2 regions of the Thermomonas mangrovi genome follow, and region 1 is predicted to be linked to the other one. Evidence: riboswitches for the same ligand, from Rfam matches in the RefSeq annotation. Region 1 holds a riboswitch; the other holds the start of a gene.
The links. Region 1 has a riboswitch for molybdenum cofactor ahead of moaA (GTP 3',8-cyclase MoaA). Riboswitches for the same ligand answer to the same signal wherever they lie in the genome.
Positions count from the first base shown of each region.

Region 2: linked by a shared signal. The riboswitch ahead of moaA (GTP 3',8-cyclase MoaA) and the one ahead of moaA (GTP 3',8-cyclase MoaA) in region 1 are both predicted to bind molybdenum cofactor.

Region 1 covers NZ_JAPEVV010000007.1:176,822-186,120, reverse strand. The annotation lists gene ON759_RS11225 (hypothetical protein) at 88-417, opposite strand; gene ON759_RS11220 (hypothetical protein) at 525-1,187, opposite strand; gene ON759_RS11215 (hypothetical protein) at 1,551-1,892, shown strand; gene ON759_RS11210 (alginate export family protein) at 2,023-3,213, shown strand; gene ON759_RS11205 (tellurite resistance/C4-dicarboxylate transporter family protein) at 3,201-4,247, shown strand; molybdenum cofactor riboswitch at 4,322-4,457, shown strand; gene moaA (GTP 3',8-cyclase MoaA) at 4,448-5,431, shown strand; gene moaCB (bifunctional molybdenum cofactor biosynthesis protein MoaC/MoaB) at 5,465-6,433, shown strand; gene ON759_RS11190 (molybdopterin molybdotransferase MoeA) at 6,430-7,689, shown strand; gene ON759_RS11185 (MoaD/ThiS family protein) at 7,686-7,946, shown strand; gene ON759_RS11180 (molybdenum cofactor biosynthesis protein MoaE) at 7,949-8,497, shown strand; gene mobA (molybdenum cofactor guanylyltransferase) at 8,478-9,041, shown strand; gene ON759_RS11170 (hypothetical protein) at 9,038-9,299, shown strand, end outside.
Region 2 covers NZ_JAPEVV010000002.1:144,750-154,048, forward strand. The annotation lists gene ON759_RS04380 (hypothetical protein) at 1-887, opposite strand, end outside; gene ON759_RS04385 (ABC transporter ATP-binding protein) at 909-1,823, opposite strand; gene ON759_RS04390 (GntR family transcriptional regulator) at 1,852-2,262, opposite strand; molybdenum cofactor riboswitch at 2,464-2,594, shown strand; gene moaA (GTP 3',8-cyclase MoaA) at 2,588-3,571, shown strand; partial or broken gene ON759_RS04400 (cyclic pyranopterin monophosphate synthase MoaC) at 3,573-4,085, shown strand; gene ON759_RS04405 (molybdopterin molybdotransferase MoeA) at 4,097-5,359, shown strand; gene ON759_RS04410 (MoaD/ThiS family protein) at 5,356-5,616, shown strand; gene ON759_RS04415 (molybdenum cofactor biosynthesis protein MoaE) at 5,613-6,104, shown strand; gene modA (molybdate ABC transporter substrate-binding protein) at 6,101-6,868, shown strand; gene modB (molybdate ABC transporter permease subunit) at 6,875-7,567, shown strand; gene modC (molybdenum ABC transporter ATP-binding protein) at 7,560-8,633, shown strand; gene parC (DNA topoisomerase IV subunit A) at 8,668-9,299, shown strand, end outside.

The DNA of each region.
Region 1 (9,299 bases):
CGGGCCCTTCTGGGGGGAATTCGTGTTGCGTGGCGTTACCGCCGCGCTGCAGGTGCGTCGGTGGTTGCATACCTTCTCGGGCGCACGTCAGTCCTGCTCGTATGCTTCTTCGCAGCTTGGGCAGACCAGGACACGCGTGTCGAATTCGCCGAAGTACCGAAGGCCGATGAGGATTCCCCCAATCACCAGCCCGGCGCCCATGAAGATCGCGCCGACGATGGTGATAAGCGCGATGCACCACCAGCTCAGCCACCAGGGGTGAAGCTCTTCTTCGATGCCCATGATCCCCACATACCCACATTCCAGGCAGGTTTCCTTGCGGCGGGTGTGAACGTCGAACTGGTTGAGCTTGTCGAGGATCGGCTGTGCGATTGTTTGGACACCCCCACCCTGCGGGGCATCGGTCTCTTCCTGCATGCCTGACACCTGCACCTCCTGATCGTGTTGATTGACGCCACCTCGGTCCGTTGACGGCCACTGCCACCTCGGCCCGTTCTGCATGGCATGACTTCAAGCCGGCTTGCTTACATGCAATTGCGATCAAAGGCTGGGTCGGGTGATTGGGCACAGGCCTCCCGCCTGGCTTGCTCCTCTTCGTCCTTGAGGCGCTGCTGCTCCTCGAACGCAGCCTGCTGGCGCGCTTGGGCTGCCTGGAGGATGTCCTGGGGCACGTTCCGGTACACGCTTCCCGGATCCTCCAGCTGACCCATCGCCTCCAGTGCCAGTTGCTGGTGCGCTTGGGTGGCGGCAGGTGCCTCGATGCCGCGTGCCTTGAGCGACTCAAGGAGCGCGCCCTCGCGGTAGCTGCCCGCACCGCCCTGGTCCCGAACCTCCTGCAGGGACTGCAGGATCCGCGGGCCGTTGACCTCGTTGTCCGCCTCGAGGTTGAGTTGGTTCAACAGGCCCAGTGCACCGAACGCCAGCGGTCCCAGCCCACTGCGGTCGTACCGGACCTCGTAGTTCGCATTGGCGTCCTCGACGGGAGACACCTCGTACTCGAAGTCATGGGTCCAGTTGCGGTTGATGCCCTTGACCGTGACCACCAGGTTCGACTCGCAGGTGTAGGTATCGAGTGACTCGTTGCGTCCGGTGGTCCGGATCGAGGTGAAGTCGTAGGTCAGCCGCGCCGCGATAGCGGATCCCAGCAGGGCATGCGTCTCCGGGGAGAGCGACATCTCCTGCGTCATCGCCTGGGCGATGCGCTGCTCGGCGATCTTCTTCAGGTCGGACTGGACGGCATCGGAGCCACATTCGGGCGTGCCGCTGGCGCAGGCGGCTACTTTCGGCCAAAACCGGACCTGTGATCTAGAACGCCAGCCGTGCGTTCAGGGTCTGGCTCATGCTCCCGAAAATGCCTTGCGGAATGTTTCGGAGGCGTAGACACGCCCAACCGGCCGACATATCCAGCAGACGCGAAGGAAAGTTGCGGGCGGTCGTTTGCTCTTCGTCACCTCACCGTCCGGCGCCAAGTAAGCCGCAGTTGCATGCCAGCTGCCGCAGGACTAACGTGCGGGCGTACCCGTTCCATGCCACAACCGAGGGAGGTCTCCATGCTGCAGGCATACTTCGACGATCGCGTCCCGGGGCACCAGCGGCTCTGGCGGGTGTTCTGGCTGGAGGGCGTGCTGGCGAGCCACGTACTGTTCCTCGCCCTGCTGGCGGCCTACCAGTACGGCACGTCCATGCTGCTGGTGGCCGCGGTGGCGGCATTCCTCGGCTACACCGCGTGGATCATGCGCCGGATCTGGTTGAACGCACCCAACGTGGAGCGCCCGGAACTGGGCACCATGGCGCGCGTGCTGACGATCGGCTGGACCATCAACGCGGTGACCGTGTGCACGTTCCTGGCCCTGGCCAAGCTTGGCGGGCAGCCGCTGCAATTCCTGCAGTGAGGCGATGGCAGCGGGCGATGCAGCCCGCTTGACCTGAGACAAGGCGACAGGCGGTCCGGCTGCGGACAATTTTCGGCAGTTCACCAATGCCGGAGATGTCATGCGCACCCCCATTTCCCTGGCCCTTGCCATGGCGCTTGCAGGCCTGACCGCAGCGCCGCCTGCGCTTGCCGCCGAAACGCCGCAGGCAAAGACAGCCAAGCCCGCCAAGCCATGGGCACTAAACCTGCGATATCGCCACGAACGCGTCGATGACGACGCTTTCGCCCGTCAGGCGGAGGCCGATACCCTGCGCCTGCGAGCCACCTTCAACCATCGCTTCTCGCCACGCCTGACCGCGCAGGTGGAGGCCGAGGGCGTGGCCGAGCTCGGTGATCGCTTCAACTCGACCGCCAATGGCCAAACGATGTATCCGGTGGTGCCCGATGCGCGAGCGCTGGAACTCAACCAGGCCTGGCTGGATTGGTCCGGCGACACCGCCGGGGTCCGCGTGGGCCGGCAGGCGCTGGTCCTCGACAACGCACGTTTCATCGGCAATGTGGCGTGGCGGCAGAACATGCAGACCTTCGACGCGGCACAGCTGCGCTGGAAGCCGAACAAGGCCATCGAGGTCCAGGCGATCTACCTGGATCGGGTGCACCGGGTGAATGGCGACGGGGCCCGCGACCCGCTGGCGCGCGAGCGCCGCCTGAAGGCACCGCTGCTTCGCGTCTCTCACACGGTGCCGGGTGGCAACCTGGTGGGCTACGGCTACTGGGTCGAGGATCGCGACGTAGCCAGCGCGTCCACCCGTACGTTGGGCCTGCGTTGGAATGCCAGCCGTGCCTTGTCGAAGGACTGGAAAGGCGGACTGGCGCTCGAACGTGCGCAGCAGGTGCCTTGGGCGAATGCCACCGGCGGCTCCACCGCGTACATGCTGGTGGAGCCACGGCTCGAGCGTGGCCCGCTCATCCTGAAAGCCGGCTGGGAGCGCTTGGGCGCGGGACGCGGCCGCGCCTTCCAGACGCCGCTGGCGACCCTGCACGCCTTCAACGGCTGGGCCGACAAGTTCCTGGTCACGCCCGTCAACGGACTGCGCGACACGTATGTGTCGGCGCAACGCGGGATCGAACTCGGCGGCCGCAAGGGAAAGTGGGAAGTGGCCTACCACGACTTCCGCGCCGACCGCGGCGGCAGCGGCTACGGACGCGAGCTGGATGCCTCCCTCGGCGTGACCCTGCTGCCGGGATTAGACGTGCTGGCCAAGCTGGCCGACTACGACAGCGACGGCTTCGCCCGCGATACCCGCAAGCTATGGCTGCAGGTGGAATGGTCGCTCTGACGGAACCGCGCCACGGCCTGGCCGGCCTGCATCCGGGCAACTTCGCGCTGGTCATGGCCACCGCGATCCTGGCCCAGAACCTGCGAGTGCAGGGCTTGCCGCGCCTGGCCATCGCCCTGGCTGCGTTCGCGGCGATTGCCTACGTGTTGTTGCTGGTGCTCAGCCTGCTGCGGGTTTTCCTGGCACCGCGCGCGGTCGGCCAGGACCTGCTGGATCCAGCGCTGGTGTTCGGCTTCTTCACCCTGGTCGCGGCCACCGACCTGCTCGGCGTGCTGGCGATGCAGGCCGGGCTACCACTGCTGGCGAAGGCACTGTGGGCGTTCGCCTTCCTGGCCTGGTGCCTGCTGCTCTACCTGGCGTTCGCCGTCCTCACCTTCCTGACCCACGAACGCAACGTCAACATCGTCCATGGCGGCTGGCTGATCGCGATCGTCGGCACCCAGTCGCTGGTCGTGCTGGGCGCGTTGCTGGTACCGGAACTGGGCGAAGCCGGTCGCTACATGCAGGTGGAAATCCACATGCTGTGGGGGTTGGGGCTGTGCCTGTACGCGATCTTCGTGACCTTGTTCTGCCATCGCATCTTCTTCCTGCAACTGACCCCGGACGATATCGGTCCATTGCTGTGGGTGGTGATGGGTGCCGCCGCGATCTCCGCCAACGCCGGGACCGCGCTCGCCTCGATCGAGGCCCCGCTGTCGTTCCTGGCAACGCAGCGGCCGTTCGTGGACGGCATCACCCTGATGCTGTGGGCATGGGCGACCTGGTGGATCCCGCTGCTGGTGCTGTTCGGGGTGTGGAAGCACGTGGTGAACCGGCGCCCGCTGCGCTACCAGCCGGTGATGTGGAGCCTGGTGTTCCCGCTGGGGATGTACGCGCTGGCAAGCGCCAGGCTGGGGCTGGCCACCGACATGCCGGCGCTGGGCTGGATCTCGACCGGGATGACCGCGGCGGCGGCGCTGGCATGGTCGCTGACCCTGCTGGGCCTGGCCCGGCATCTCGCCGGGCAATGGCAGGCGCGAGGCGCACGCGGGTGAGCCGACATGGCAACGGCCACGCTTGACCCGCGTCAATGCCGGATCCGCCGGCCGCGGATTACACTGCCCCTGCAGCTCGCGCTGCACTCCGAGTCGCATGGCCTTCGCCACCCCGGCATGGCCCGCGACCGTGGCGGCTCCGCCGCCACCCGGTGCCACTGGAAACGGTGTCGCCGCCCGCGCTTGGACAGGAGCACAACATGATGACCCTGGAGGACCGGTTCGGCCGGCGCTTCCCGTACTTGCGGCTCTCTATCATCGAGGCCTGCAACTTCCGTTGCACGTACTGCCTGCCGGATGGCTTCCATGCGCAAGCCGGGCGCCCGCAACCGCTGTCGCGCGAGGAAATCGCGCGGCTGCTGCGCGGTTTCGCGGCGGTCGGCCTGCGCAAGCTGCGGCTGACCGGCGGAGAGCCCAGCCTGCGCCGCGACCTGCCGGAGATCATCGCCTCTGCGGCGGCGGTCGGCGGCATCGACAGCATTGCCCTGACCACCAACGGCACCCTGCTCGACCGCCGGGTGGCGCGCTGGCGCGAGGCCGGGCTGACCCACCTCAACGTCAGCGTGGATGCGCTGGACCGCGCACGCTTCCGCGCCATCACCGGCCACGACCGCCTCGACGAGATCCTGCGCGGCGTCGAACTGGCGCAAGGCCTCGGCTTCAAGGCGGTCAAGCTCAACGCGGTGCTGCTGAAGGGCCTCAACGACGACCAGTTGCCCGCGTGGCTGGATTTCCTGCGCGAGCGCGACGTCAGCGTGCGTTTCATCGAACTGATGCGCACCGGCGACAACGCGGCGTATTTCCAGCATCACCACCTGCGCGCCGAATCGCTGGAAACGCAGCTGCAGGACGCCGGCTGGGCCCTGTTGCCGCGCGCGGCCGATGCCGGGCCGGCGCGCGAATACGCGCATCCCGGCTATGCAGGGCGGATCGGGGTCATCGCGCCGTATTCGAAGGACTTCTGCGCCGGCTGCAACCGCCTGCGGGTGACCCACACCGGCGACCTGCGCCTGTGCCTGTTCGGCGAGGCCGGCATCCCGCTGCGCGCGTGGCTGCAGGACGACGCCGACCGCGACCGCCTGGTCGCCGCACTGCGCGCGCAGCTCGGCCTGAAGGCGATCGGGCATCGCCTGGTCGAAGGCGAAACCGGGCTGACCTCCAACCTCTCCACCATCGGCGGCTGAATGGACGCAACCTCCCCTGCTGCTGGCTTCCACATGGCCGACGTCCGCCGCAAGCGCCCTACCCTGCGGCGCGCGGTGGCGGTCGGCGAACTGCATGCTGGGCCGGTCGGCTTCGCCGCGCTGGCCGGCAAGACCCTACCCAAGGGAGATGCACTGGCGATGGCCGAAGTGGCCGGCCTGCAGGGCGCCAAGAACGCCGCGCAGCTCATGCCGCTGTGCCATCCGCTGTCGCTGGAATACGTGGACGTGCGCTGCGTGCCGGTGCCCGAACGCCACGCGATCCGCGTGTACTGCGAAACCTCGCTGACCGCCAAGACCGGCGTCGAGATGGAGGCGCTGGCCGGCGCCAGCGCGGCGCTGCTGACCCTGTACGACCTGACCAAGCCGGTGGAACCGGCGCTGGCCATCGAGGCGGTGCGCCTGCTGTTCAAGGAAGGCGGCAAGAAGGGCCTGTGGATCCACCCGTCCGGCATGGACGAGGCCGAGCGCGCGTATTACCGCCCGCGCGGCGATGCGCGGCTGGACGGCGAAACCGTCGCCGTGGTCACCCTCAGCGACCGCGCCGCCGCCGGCGTGTACGAAGACCGGAGCGGCGCGCTGCTGGAGCAACGCCTGCAGTCGATGGGGGCGAACGTGCGCCGGCGCCTGCTGGCCGACGGCATCGAACCGCTGGCGGATGCCCTGCGCGAGGAAGCCGCGCTCGGTACCCCGCTGGTGCTGTGCACCGGCGGCACCGGCTTCGGCCCGCGCGACCTCGCGCCCGAGGCCCTCGCCAGCGTCGCCACCCGCGATGCGCCGGGCCTGGCCGAACTGTTCCGCAACGCCAGCAGCGCGCACACCCCGCTGGCGTGGCTGAGCCGCAACCGCTGCGCGCTGGTCGGCGACGGCACCCTGGTGGTCCTGCTGCCGGGCAGCCCGAAGGCGGTGGCGCAGGGCCTGGACATCCTCGGCCCACTGCTGCCGCATGCGCTGGCGATGATGCGCGGGCTGCCGCACGCATGAGCACGATGCTGTCGATGGACGACGCGCTGGCGCGGGTCCGCGCCTGCTGCGCGCCCCTGCCGGCCGAGCGCGTGGCGCTGGCCGATGCCGGCGGCCGGGTGCTGGCGACCGCGGTGGACGCACCGCGCGACCTGCCCCCGTTCGCGAATTCGGCGATGGACGGGTTCGCCCTGCGCTGGCGCGAGGGCCTCGCTGCCGGAACGGCGTTGCCGGTACTGGCCGAACAGGCCGCCGGCGACGGCATCGCCGGGCAGTCCGAGGGCGCCTGCAGCATCATGACCGGCGCGCGCGTCCCGGACGGGCTGGACACGGTGCTGCCGGTCGAGGACTGCACGGTGGTGTCGCGCGACGACGACGGACGCCCGACCGCCATCGTGTTGAACACGCTCCCGCGCCACGGCCAGCACTTGCGCCATGCCGGCGAAGACGTGGCCGCCGGCCAGCGCGTGCTGGAGGCCGGCGCGCGGCTGGACGAGGAAGCGCTGCTGGTGCTGCGCGGGATCGGGATCGGCCAGGTCGAGGTGCGCCGCCGGCCGCGGCTGGCGCTGGCCTGCACCGGCCGCGAACTGGTCGATGCCGATGGCGCCGAACTCGCGCCCGGGCAGATCACCAATACCAACGGACCGTACCTGGAACGCCTGTTCGCCGAGGCCGGCGCCGAGGTGGTCGAACGGGTCACCCTGCCCGACGAACCCGCGGCCTTCGCGACGTGGCTGGGGCGCTGGCTGGAGGCCGGGATCGAGATCATCGCCACCACCGGCGCGGTGTCGATGGGCCGCTACGATTTCGTGCCCGAGGTGCTGGCCGCGGCCGGCGCCGAACAGCATTTCCACAAGCTGAAGATGCGCCCCGGCAAGCCGCTGCTGTTCGCCACTGCGGGCCGCGGCACCCTGGTGTTCGGCCTCCCGGGCAACCCGGTCTCGTGCACGGTGGGCGCGCGTTTCTTCGTCGATGCGGCGCTGCGCGCAATGGCTGGCCGTGCGCCGGAAACGCCGCTTCTGCTGCCGCTGGCCGCCGGCGCGCGCAAGAAGCCGGGCTTCCGCATGGTCCAGAAGGCAGCGCTGGCGCTGGACGCCGATGGCCGCCTGCAGGTGCGCCTGCTGCCCGGCCAGGAAAGCTTCAAGACCGCGCCGCTGCTGGAAGCGCGCGCCTGGGCGCTGCTGCCCGAGGAGGCCCACAACCTGCCCGCCGGCACGCCGGTGCCGGTGTATCCGCTGCGCCCCGGCGGCACCCCGTTCGATGGACTGCGCCAATGAAACTCACCGTGCAACTGTTCGGCCGCTTCCGCGAGTTCAGCGCGGCCCCCGAGATCGCGCTGGAACTGCCCGGCGTCGCCACCGTGGCCGAGTTCCGTGCCGCCTTCGATGCGTGGGCGGGTGCGCACTGGCCGGGCTACACGCCGGGCCTGCTGAAGGCTTCGGCGATCGCCACCGAATCCACCCTGCTGCGCGCCGACAGCGCGCTGCCCGCGGATGGCCGGCTGGCGCTGCTGCCGCCGGTGAGCGGGGGCTGAGCATGGACGCGAACCTGCAACGGCACGCGCACGACGATGCGCGCATCGCCTGCCACGTGGTGGACATCGCGGACGGCCGGCTGGATCCGGCGGCGGCGATCGACTTCGTGTCCGACCATGCCCACGGCGGCATCGACGTGTTCATTGGCCGCGTGCGCGCGTCCAGCCACGGGCGCGCGTGCGTCGCCATCCACTACGACATGTTCGCGCCGCTGGCGCTGACCGTGTTCCGCGACACCGCCGCGGCGGCGATCGCCCGCTTCGGCCCGAAGGCGAAGTGCTACGTCGCCCATGCCCGCGGCAAACTGGCGGTCGGCGACCTGGCGGTGGTCATCGCGTTCGGCACCCCGCACCGCGACGAGGCCTTCCGCGGCTGCCGCGAGGTGATCGAGGCGGTCAAGCACCAGGCCCCGATCTGGAAGCAGGAACACTTCATCGACGGCCACAGCGAATGGAGCGAGGGTTGCTCCCTGTGCGGCCACGAAGCCTCCGCCGCCGGTGCGGATGCCGGAATGCACCAGAAGGCACATCATGGACACGCGCACGGCTGATGCTTGCATCGGTGTAGTCCTGGCCGGCGGCCGCAGCCGGCGCATGGGGCGTGACAAGGCGCTGCTTGAATGGCGGGGCAAAACCTTTATGGACCATGCGATTGCGCGTTTCCATGACGCCGGCATCGCCTCCGTGGTGGTCAGCGGGGTGCGTCCTGGACACGCCGGAATCGCCGACGTTCGACTCGACACCGGCCCGCTGGCGGGGCTGCTAGCGGTTGCCGAAGCCCACCCAGGTGCATGGCTGGTGGTGGTGCCGGTGGACATGCCACTGCTGCCGGCGACTTGGCTGTCGCGACTGGCGGAACAGCGCGCGGCTGCGCCTGCATTGCACTACCCGGGGGCACCTCTCCCGCTGGCCTTCGTGGCCGATCCTGCGACGATCGCCAGCCTGCGCGCGCGCCTGCTGGACCCGGCTGCACCACGTTCGCTGCATGCTTGGTTGGCGCACATCGGAGCATCCACGCCTTCGCCACCCCCGGGGCCGGCCGATGCGCTGCACAACCTGAATACCCCGGCCGACTGGGAGGCACTGCACCCGTGAAACTGCAACTGGATGGCCACCATCTGCGCCTGCGGCTTGACGAGGCCGAGTTGACCCAGCTCGCCACGGATGGCCAGCTGGCGGAGTGCTGGCCCGGCATCGATGGTGACGAGGCTCATTGCCGGTTGCGCCTCGATGCCGGCGCGACCGAACCGGCCTGCGCCGGCAACTTCACGGACCTGGAAGTGGTGCTGCCGCGAGCCGGGTTCCTGGCATTTGCCGCCGAACGCCCCCGCCGCGACGGATTCAACTTCCAGG
Region 2 (9,299 bases), on a different contig from region 1:
GGCAGGTTCCGCAGCGGATACGTCGTGTACACGTCGGACAAGGCGACCTGCTCGCGCCACAGCGCGGCTTCCGGGTCGCGGCTGCGTTCGATGCCGAGCAGCAGGATGGCCTTGCCTTCGGCGCGATCCGCCTCGATGGTGCCGCCCTTCGGCGGCACGGGCATGTTGAGCGGATGCGTGCCGGTGACCGTCCACAGCACCTCGACGCCATAGCCCAGCATCCAGGCCAGGAAATACGCGCCCAGCTGCACCGGCAGCGCGACCGCAAGCACCGCCACGGGATTGCGCGGCTGCGTGGCCGGATCCGGCTTGAACGCGATCGCCAGTATCGCCGCGAGGAACACGATCACCACGCACTGCACGCCCAGCATCGCCACGCCCGATGCCTGCGCATACAGGAAGAGGTTGGGCAGCAGGAACGCGGCGAACGAATAACGCCGGTTGCCGACCATCGCGTAGGCGCCGGCGAGGTAGCCGGACACCGCGATCAGCCAGGCCGCCACCGGCAGCAGCCAGTGGCGGGTGTCGACCACGCGCGCGGTCAGTCCGTCCTGGTAGGCGGCGACCAGCAGGATCGGCACCGCCACCGAGAGCAACAACAACAGCGCGCCGGCGCCGGTCAACGCGCCCGCCACGTGCAGCCGGTGCATCGGCCGGTGCAGCAGGTTGAGCCACTGGTTGGGCTTGCGGTAGCTGCCCATCTGGTACAGGCCCAGCAGGGCGCCGGCCACGGCGTACACCGCGGCGAATATCTGGTAGACGAAGATGGGTTGCTGGGCCATGTCCACCATGCGGCTGAGGAAGCCCAGCACCACGAGGTTGGCGAGGAATGCCGCGATGGCCCACAGGCGGAAGCGCAGCAGCTCGCCCTTGAACAGATCGATCATGTGTTGGTCCTCTTGCGTGCGTCAGGCCGCAGCCGGCGCCGCGTGGTTCTTGGCCAGGAAGGCGTTGACGGCGCGGTCCAGGCTGACCGGCATCGACTGCACGTTGCGCGCGCCGGCCTCGCGCAGGAAGCGTTCGAAACCGGCGTCCTGGTCCAGCACCAGGTAGTGGTGCAGGCCATCCAGGCGCTGCGCTTCCAGCAGGCCCGGCACCGTGTGCAGTTCGGGGCCCTTGAACGGTACGTCGGCCACCCAATGGCTGACCCGCGCGGTGAAGTCTTCCGGCGCCGACATGTGCTTCAGTTGCCCACGCTCGAGGATGATGAGGTTGTCGGCGACGCGCTCGATCTCCTCCATCTGGTGCGAGCAGTACACCACCGTGCAGTCGTCGGCGGCGTTGCTGTACAGCAGCGACTCCAGGAACGCGCGCTTGGCCACGACATCGAGGCCCAGCGTCGGCTCGTCCAGGACCAGCAGTTCCGGCCGCTGCGCCAACGCCAGCGCGAGGTTGAAGCCGGCCCGCTCCCCGCGCGACAGTTGGCCGACCTTCTGCTCCGGCAGCACGTGGTAGTGGCCGATCACGCTGTCGAACGCCTGCTGGTTCCAGCGCGCGTACTGGTGCTTCTGCATCGTCGTCACCTGCGACACGCGCATCCAGTTCGGCAGCGTGTGTTCTTCGTTGACGAAGCCGATGCGCGCGCGGTCCTGCGGCGTGAGCGACTGGCTGTCGCGGCCGAGGATGCGCGCCTCGCCCGAGGTCGGCGGCAGGAAGCCCATCAGGATCCGGAACAGGGTGGACTTGCCGGCGCCGTTGGCGCCGACGATGGCGTGGATGCGGCCGCGCGGGATCGCCAGGTCGAGGTGGTCGAGCGCCAGCTTGCGACCGTAGCGCTTGCTCAGCGCGCGGGTCTCGATGACGCAGTCGTTGCTTGGGTTCATGTGGGTGCTCGATGTCTGTCAATCGCGCTCAGGCGATCTTCCGGGGAGCCAGTTGGCGAAATTCTTCGGCGACGCGCGCCTGCACCTCGTCGGGCGGGTAGCCGAGCGGGATCACGTCGTTGACGAAGCGGCCGATGGCGTCGTCCAGGCGGCGTTCGCGTTCGTCGTCGGACAGGCGCTGGCGCGGGGTCGCCACGTACAGGCCCATGCCCTGCCGGGATTCCAGCCAGCCTTCAGTGGTCAGCTCGGCGTAAGCCTTGGCCACGGTGTTGGGATTGATCGTCAGCTGCTGGGCCAGCCCGCGCACGCTGGGCAGCTGGTCACCGGCGCCGAGTTCGCCGGTGGCGATCTTCATCCGCACCGCATCCACGATCTGCCGCCCGATCGGGCGCGGATCGCCGGTGGCGACCTGGATCATCAATGGACTGGTGCGGGCCATGGCGTCGTCCTATCTGTACTATTTGCGCTAGTACAGTGCGAACAGCCCGCGCCGGTCAAGCTGGTCTGCGACGAACCGGGGCGATCGCGGTCCGAACCGTCGATTCCGCGGCAGGAGCCCGGCGCGCGGCGGGATGCCGGGGCGGTAGCGCTGTATCCGGCCCACCACATCGGCCGATCCCTGCACTACACTGCGCCGGCAGCCCCGGCTGCACTCCGAGTCGCAGGGCCTTCGCTTCGGCATGGCCCGGCGACCGTGGCGTCCCTGCCACCCGGTGCTGCTGGAAACGGCATCGCCCCCCGTGCTTGGAAAGGAGCAAAACACGATGGCGTTGCTGGCGGACCGTTTCGGCCGCACGTTCCCGTACCTGCGCCTCTCGGTGATCGAGGCATGCAACTTCCGTTGCAGCTACTGCCTCCCCGACGGTTACCTGGGCGCGAAGCAGCGCCCGGCGCCCTTGTCTCGCGAGGAAATCGCACGCCTGCTGCGCGGCTTCGCGCAGGTGGGCCTGCGCAAGTTGCGGATCACAGGGGGCGAACCTAGCCTGCGCCGCGACCTGCCGGAAATCATCGCCAGCGCCGCGGCGGTGGGCGGCATCGAGACCATCGCCCTCACCACCAACGGCACCCAGCTCGACAAGCGGGTCCAGCGCTGGCGCGAGGCCGGGCTGACCCACCTCAACGTCAGCGTCGATGCGCTCGACCGCGAGCGCTTCCGCGCGATCACCGGCCATGACCGGTTGCCGGAGATCCTGCGTGGCCTGGACCTGGCGCACGGCCTTGGCTTCGGCGCCATCAAGCTGAATGCGGTGCTGCTGAAGGGCTTGAACGACGACCAGCTGCCGGCGTGGCGGGACTACCTGCGCGACCATCCGGTCAGCGTCCGCTTCATCGAACTGATGCGCACCGGCGACAACGCCGCGTACTTCGAGCGCCACCACCTCCGCGCCAGCGCGCTGGAGGAACAACTCCTGGCCGACGGCTGGCGGCTGCAGCCGCGGCCCGGCGACGCCGGCCCGGCGCGCGAGTACGCGCATCCCGCCTTTGCCGGGCGGATCGGGATCATCGCGCCCTACTCGAAGGATTTCTGCGCCGGCTGCAACCGACTGCGGGTGACCCACACCGGCGACTTGCGGCTGTGCCTGTTCGGCAACGTCGGCATCCCGCTGCGCCCCTGGCTGCAGGACGATGCCGACCGCGACCGCCTCGCCGCGGCGCTGCAATCGCAACTCGGGCTGAAGGCCATCGGCCACCAGTTGCATGCAGGCGAGACGGGCCTGACCCCCAACCTGTCCACGATCGGTGGCTGACATGCGCGCGACCACGCCTGCGTCCGGGTTCCACATGGCGGATGTCCGCGCCAAGCAGGCCACCGCGCGACGCGCCGTCGCGGTCGGCGAGCTGCATGCCGGCGCTGTCGGCTACGCCGCGCTGGTGAACCGCACCTTGCCCAAGGGCGACGCGCTGGCGATGGCGGAGGTGGCCGGCCTGCAGGGTGCCAAGCACGCCTCGCAACTGATGCCGCTATGCCACCCGCTGGCGCTGGAGTACGTCGACGTGCGCTGCGTCGCCGTGCCCGAACGCCAGGCGATCCGCGTCTACTGCGAAGCGGCGCTGACCGCCAAGACCGGCGTGGAAATGGAAGCCCTGGCCGGCGCGACCGCGGCCCTGCTGACCCTGTACGACCTCACCAAGCCGGTCGAACCGGCACTGTCCCTGCAGTCCGTGCGGCTGCTGTTCAAGGCCGGCGGCAAGAAAGGCGTGTGGTTCCACCCCGACGGCATGGACGCCGCCGAACTGGCCCACTACCGGCCGCACGACCCGGCACCCGCTGCATGAACGAGCCGCTGGCGTTCGACGCCGCGCTGGCGACGATCCGCGACTGCTGCCGGCTGCTCCCGGCGGAAGCAGTGGCGCTGGTGGACGCCGCAGGGCGCGTGCTGGCGGCGCCCGTGGAGGCTCCGCGCCCGCTACCGCCGTTCGACAACGCCGGGATGGATGGGTTCGCGCTGCGCTGGACCCCGGACCTCGCCGCCGGCAGCGAACTCGCGGTGATCGCCGAGCAGGCGGCCGGGGACGGGATCGCCGGGCAAGCGGCCGACGCCTGCAGCATCATGACCGGTGCGCGGCTGCCGGACGGGCTGGACACGGTGGTGCCGGTCGAGGATTGCCGGGTGCTGTCGCGCGATGCCGAGGGGCGCCCGACGCGGATCGCGCTGGTGGCGCTGCCCGCTGCCGGGCAATACGTGCGCCGCGCTGGCAGCGATGTCGCCCCGGGCCAGCACGTGCTGGCCGCGGGCGTCCGGCTCGACGAAGAGGCGCTGATGGTCCTCCGCGGGATCGGGCTGCGCAACGTGCTCGTGCGCCGCCGGCCGCGCCTCGCCCTGGCCTGCACCGGCCGCGAGCTGGTGGATGCCGATGGCGCCGAACTCGCCCCGGGCCAGATCGCCAATACCAATGGCCCCTACCTCGAACGCCTGCTGGCCGAGGCCGGCGCCGACGTGGTGGAACGGGTCACCGTCACCGACTCGCCTGAGGCGCTCGCACCCGTGCTTGCGCGCTGGCTGGCCGACGGGATCGAGCTGGTGGTGACCACCGGCGCGGTCTCCAAGGGACGCTACGACTTCGTGCCGGACGTGCTGGCGTCGCTCGGTGCCGACGTGCGCTTCCACAGCCTGCGCATGCGGCCCGGGCGACCGCTGCTGTTCGCCACCGCCGGCCGCGGCAGCCTGCTGTTCGGCCTGCCTGGCAACCCGATCTCCAGCGCGATCGGCGCCCGCTTCTTCATCGATGCCGCGGTGCGGGGAATGACCGGACGCCCCGCGGAAACCCCGGTCCAACTGCCGCTCGCCGCAGACGTCCGCAAGAAGCCGGGCATCCGCCTGGTGCAGAAGGCAGCGCTGGCATTGTCCGCCGACGGGCGCCTGTCGGTGCGCTTGCTGGCGGGCCAGGAAAGCTTCCGCACCGCGCCGCTGCTGGAGGCGCGCGCGTGGGCGATGCTCCCGGAAGACGACACCCACCTGCAGGCCGGGTGTCTGGTGGCGGTCCACCCCCTGCGCCCCGGCGCAACCTCCTGCCTCGACGCCTCGCCCGCATGAACATCACCTTGCAACTGTTCGGCCGTTTCCGCGACTTCGCCGATGCGCCGGAACTCCACCTGGAGCTCCCCGGGGTCACGACCACCGCCGAGTTCCGCGCCGGGTTCGAGGCCTGGGCACGCGCGCATTGGCCGGACGCGGCCATCGCCCTGCTGCAGGCCTCCGCGATCGCCACCGACACCACCCTGCTGCATCCGCGCACCCCGCTGCCGGCGGACGGCCGGCTGGCCCTGCTGCCGCCCGTGAGCGGAGGATGAGCATGCAACGCGAAGACCGGATCGCCTGCCACGTCATCGACATCGCGGACGCCGCGCTGGATCCGCGCGACGCGATCGCATTCGTGTCCGACGATGCCTTCGGCGGCATCGACGTGTTCATCGGCCGGGTGCGCACGCGCAGCCAGGGCCGCCAATGCGTCGGCATCCACTACGACATGTTCGACCCGCTGGCCCTGGCGGTGTTCCGCCGTGCGGCGGAGGCATCGATCGAGGCGCACGACCCGCAGGCCAGGTGCTACATCGCGCATGCGAAGGGCAAGCTCGCCGTGGGCGACCTCGCGGTGGTGGTCGCCTTCGCGTCGGCCCATCGCGATGCCGCGTTCCGTGGCTGCAGGCAGGCGATCGAGGCGGTCAAGCACCAGGCACCGATCTGGAAGCAGGAGCACTTCAGCGACGGTGGTGCGGCGTGGAGCGACGGCACGCCCCTGATCGCCGCGGACGCCGCGACGGGGCGGGAGGGCGCATGATCCGCATGCGCCGCCGCGCCGCCCTCTGCCTGCTGGCCGTGCTGCTGCCGCTGCATGCCCTCGCGCAGGCACCGAAGCCGGTGCGGGCCAGGATTGCCGTGGCCTCGAACTTCGCCGATGTGGCGCGCGTCCTGGCCGCGGACTACGGCAAGCGCACCGGGCACCGCATCGAGGTCAGCGCAGCCTCGACCGGCAAGCTGTATGCGCAGGTGCATGCCGGTGCCCCCTTCGACGCGTTGCTTTCGGCCGATGCCGCCACCCCGCGGCGCCTGGTCGCGGAGGGACTGGCGCGCGGCGATACCGTCTTCGACTACGCCACCGGCCGGCTGGTGCTCTGGAGCCGCGACCCCGGGCTGGTCCGCGACGGCGAGGCGCTCCTGCGCAAGGGCAGCATCCCGAGGCTGGCGATCGCCAATCCGGCGCTGGCGCCCTACGGCGTCGCCGCCCGCGACGTCCTGCAGCACGTGCGCCGCTGGCAGGAACTGCAGCCGCGGCTGGTGATGGGCGAGAACATCGGCCAGGCGATGCAATTCGTGGCCAGCGGCGCCGCGCCGCTCGGCCTGGTGCCGCGTTCGCTGGTGCTGCAGGCGCGCCGGCGCACGCCGGGATCGGCATGGGAGGTGCCCGCACACTGGCATGCACCGATCGTGCAAAGCGCGGTGCTGCTGGCCCATGGCGAGGGCAACGCCGCCGCCACCGGCTTCCTGCGCTACCTGCGCAGCCCCGAGGGGCGCGCCAGGATCCGCGCCCGCGGATACGACTGAGGCGCCATGGACCCCGCCGCCGGATTGCCGGCCTGGGCCATCGCAGCGTGGGTCACGCTCAAGCTCGCCGGGCTGACCACGCTGCTCCTGTTGCTGCTCGGCATGCCCTTGGCATGGTGGCTGGCGCGCACCCGTTCGCCTTGGCGGGTGCCGATCGGCGCATTGGTCGCCCTGCCGATGGTGCTGCCCCCGACCGTGCTGGGTTTCTACCTGCTGATCGGCCTGGCACCCGACGGGCCGCTGGGACGGCTTGCGTTCGCCACCGGCATCGGCAACTTCGCGTTCACCTTCGAGGGCATCCTGTTCGCTTCCCTCCTGTACTCGCTGCCGTTCGTGGTGCATCCGCTGCAGGCCGGTTTCGCGGCGATCCCGGCCAGCGTGCTGGAGGCCGCCGCCACCTTGCGCGCAGCGCCGCTGGATCGCTTCCTGAGCGTGGTGCTGCCCCTGTCCCGGCCCGCGCTGGTGACCGCCAGCCTGCTCGGATTCGCGCACACCGTCGGCGAGTTCGGCGTGGTGCTGATGGTCGGCGGCAACATCGAGGGCGAGACCCGGGTCCTGTCGGTCCTGCTGTACGACCAGGTGGAAGCGATGGTCTACGACGAGGCCCATGCGCTCGCCGCCGGGCTGCTCGTGTTCTCGTTCGTGCTGCTGTTGCTGATGCAATGGCTGGGCAGGCGCACGGCGGTGGCCGATGGCTGAGTCCGCGCATGCCATCGAGGTCCGGCTCGCCCTGTCGCGCGGGGCGTTCCGGCTGGACGTCGACCTGCAACTCCCCGCCAACCGCACGACGGTCGTGTTCGGCCCGTCCGGTTGCGGCAAGAGCACCCTGTTGCGCGCCATCGCCGGGCTGGAACCGGGTGCGCGCGGCCGCATCCGGGTGGACGGCACGGCCTGGCTGGACGAGGCGCACGCGCTGCCGCCGCATCGCCGCGCGGTGGGCGTGGTGTTCCAGCACGCCGCCCTGCTGCCGCACCTGAGCGTCGACGGCAACCTCCGCTACGGCTGGCAGCGCGCCGGCGCATCCGCGGACCTGCTCGCCACCTGGATCGAACGCCTCGACCTCGCCCCGTTGCTGCACCGGCGGCCCGATGCCCTGTCCGGCGGCGAACGCCAGCGCGTCGCGCTCGCCCGTGCCTTGGTGACCGCGCCGCGGCTGCTGCTGCTCGACGAACCGCTGAGCGCGCTCGATGCGGACCGGCGCGCGGAGATCCTGCCCTACCTGGAGGCCGTGCGCCGGGAGGCCGGCATCCCGGTGGTGCACGTCACCCACGCGATCGAGGACGTGGCGCGGCTCGCCGACCACCTCGTGTTGCTCGAGGGCGGGCGGGTCCTGGCATCCGGGCCCGCGCTCGCCCTGCTCAATCGCCACGACCTGCCCACCGCGTTGCGCGAGGATGCCGGCGTGGTGCTGGATGCGACCGTCGAGGCCCGCGACGCGGACGGCCTGCTGGACCTGCGCACTGCGGCCGGCTTGCTGCACGCGCACGGCTCCGCGCACGCCCGGGGTACGCCACTGCGGGTGCGCATCCAGGCCCGCGACGTGAGCCTCGCGCTGCATCGCCACGACGATTCCAGCGTGCTCAACCTGCTGCCGGTCACCCTGCTCGGCCTGGCGCCGCTCCCGGGTGGCCAGGTGCTGGTGCGACTGTCGGCGGACGGGGCGCCCTTGCTCGCGCGCGTGTCGCAACGCTCGGTGGACCGGCTGCAGCTGCAGGTGGGTCAGTCGGCATGGGCGCAGGTGAAGGCGGTCGCCGTGCTGTTGTGACCCCGCGACGCGGCGCCGCCCGTAAAATGCGCGGATGACCGACGACGCCATCCGCCCGGCCTTCCACGGGCACGAACAGATCCCGCTGCGCGAATACGCCGAGCGCGCCTACCTCGACTACTCGATGTACGTGGTGCTGGACCGCGCCCTGCCCTTCGTGGGCGACGGCCTGAAGCCGGTGCAGCGGCGCATCGTGTATTCGATGAGCGAGCTGGGCCTGCACGCGGCCTCCAAGCCGAAGAAGTCCGCGCGCACCGTCGGCGACGTGATCGGCAAGTACCACCCGCACGGCGATTCCGCCTGCTACGAGGCGCTGGTGCTGATGGCCCAGCCGTTCTCCTACCGCTACCCGCTGATCGAGGGCCAGGGCAACTTCGGTTCCAGCGACGACCCCAAGTCGTTCGCGGCGATGCGCTACACGGAATCCAAGCTGTCGCCGATCGCGGAAGTGCTGCTGGGCGAACTCGGGCAGGGCACGGTGGACTGGACGCCGAACTTCGACGGCACCCTGGAGGAGCCGACCTGGCTGCCGGCGCGCCTGCCGCACCTGCTGCTCAACGGCACCACCGGCATCGCGGTGGGCATGGCCACCGACGTGCCGCCGCACAACCTCAACGAAGTGGTCAGCGCCTGCGTGCGCCTGCTGGACGACCCCGACGCCAGCGT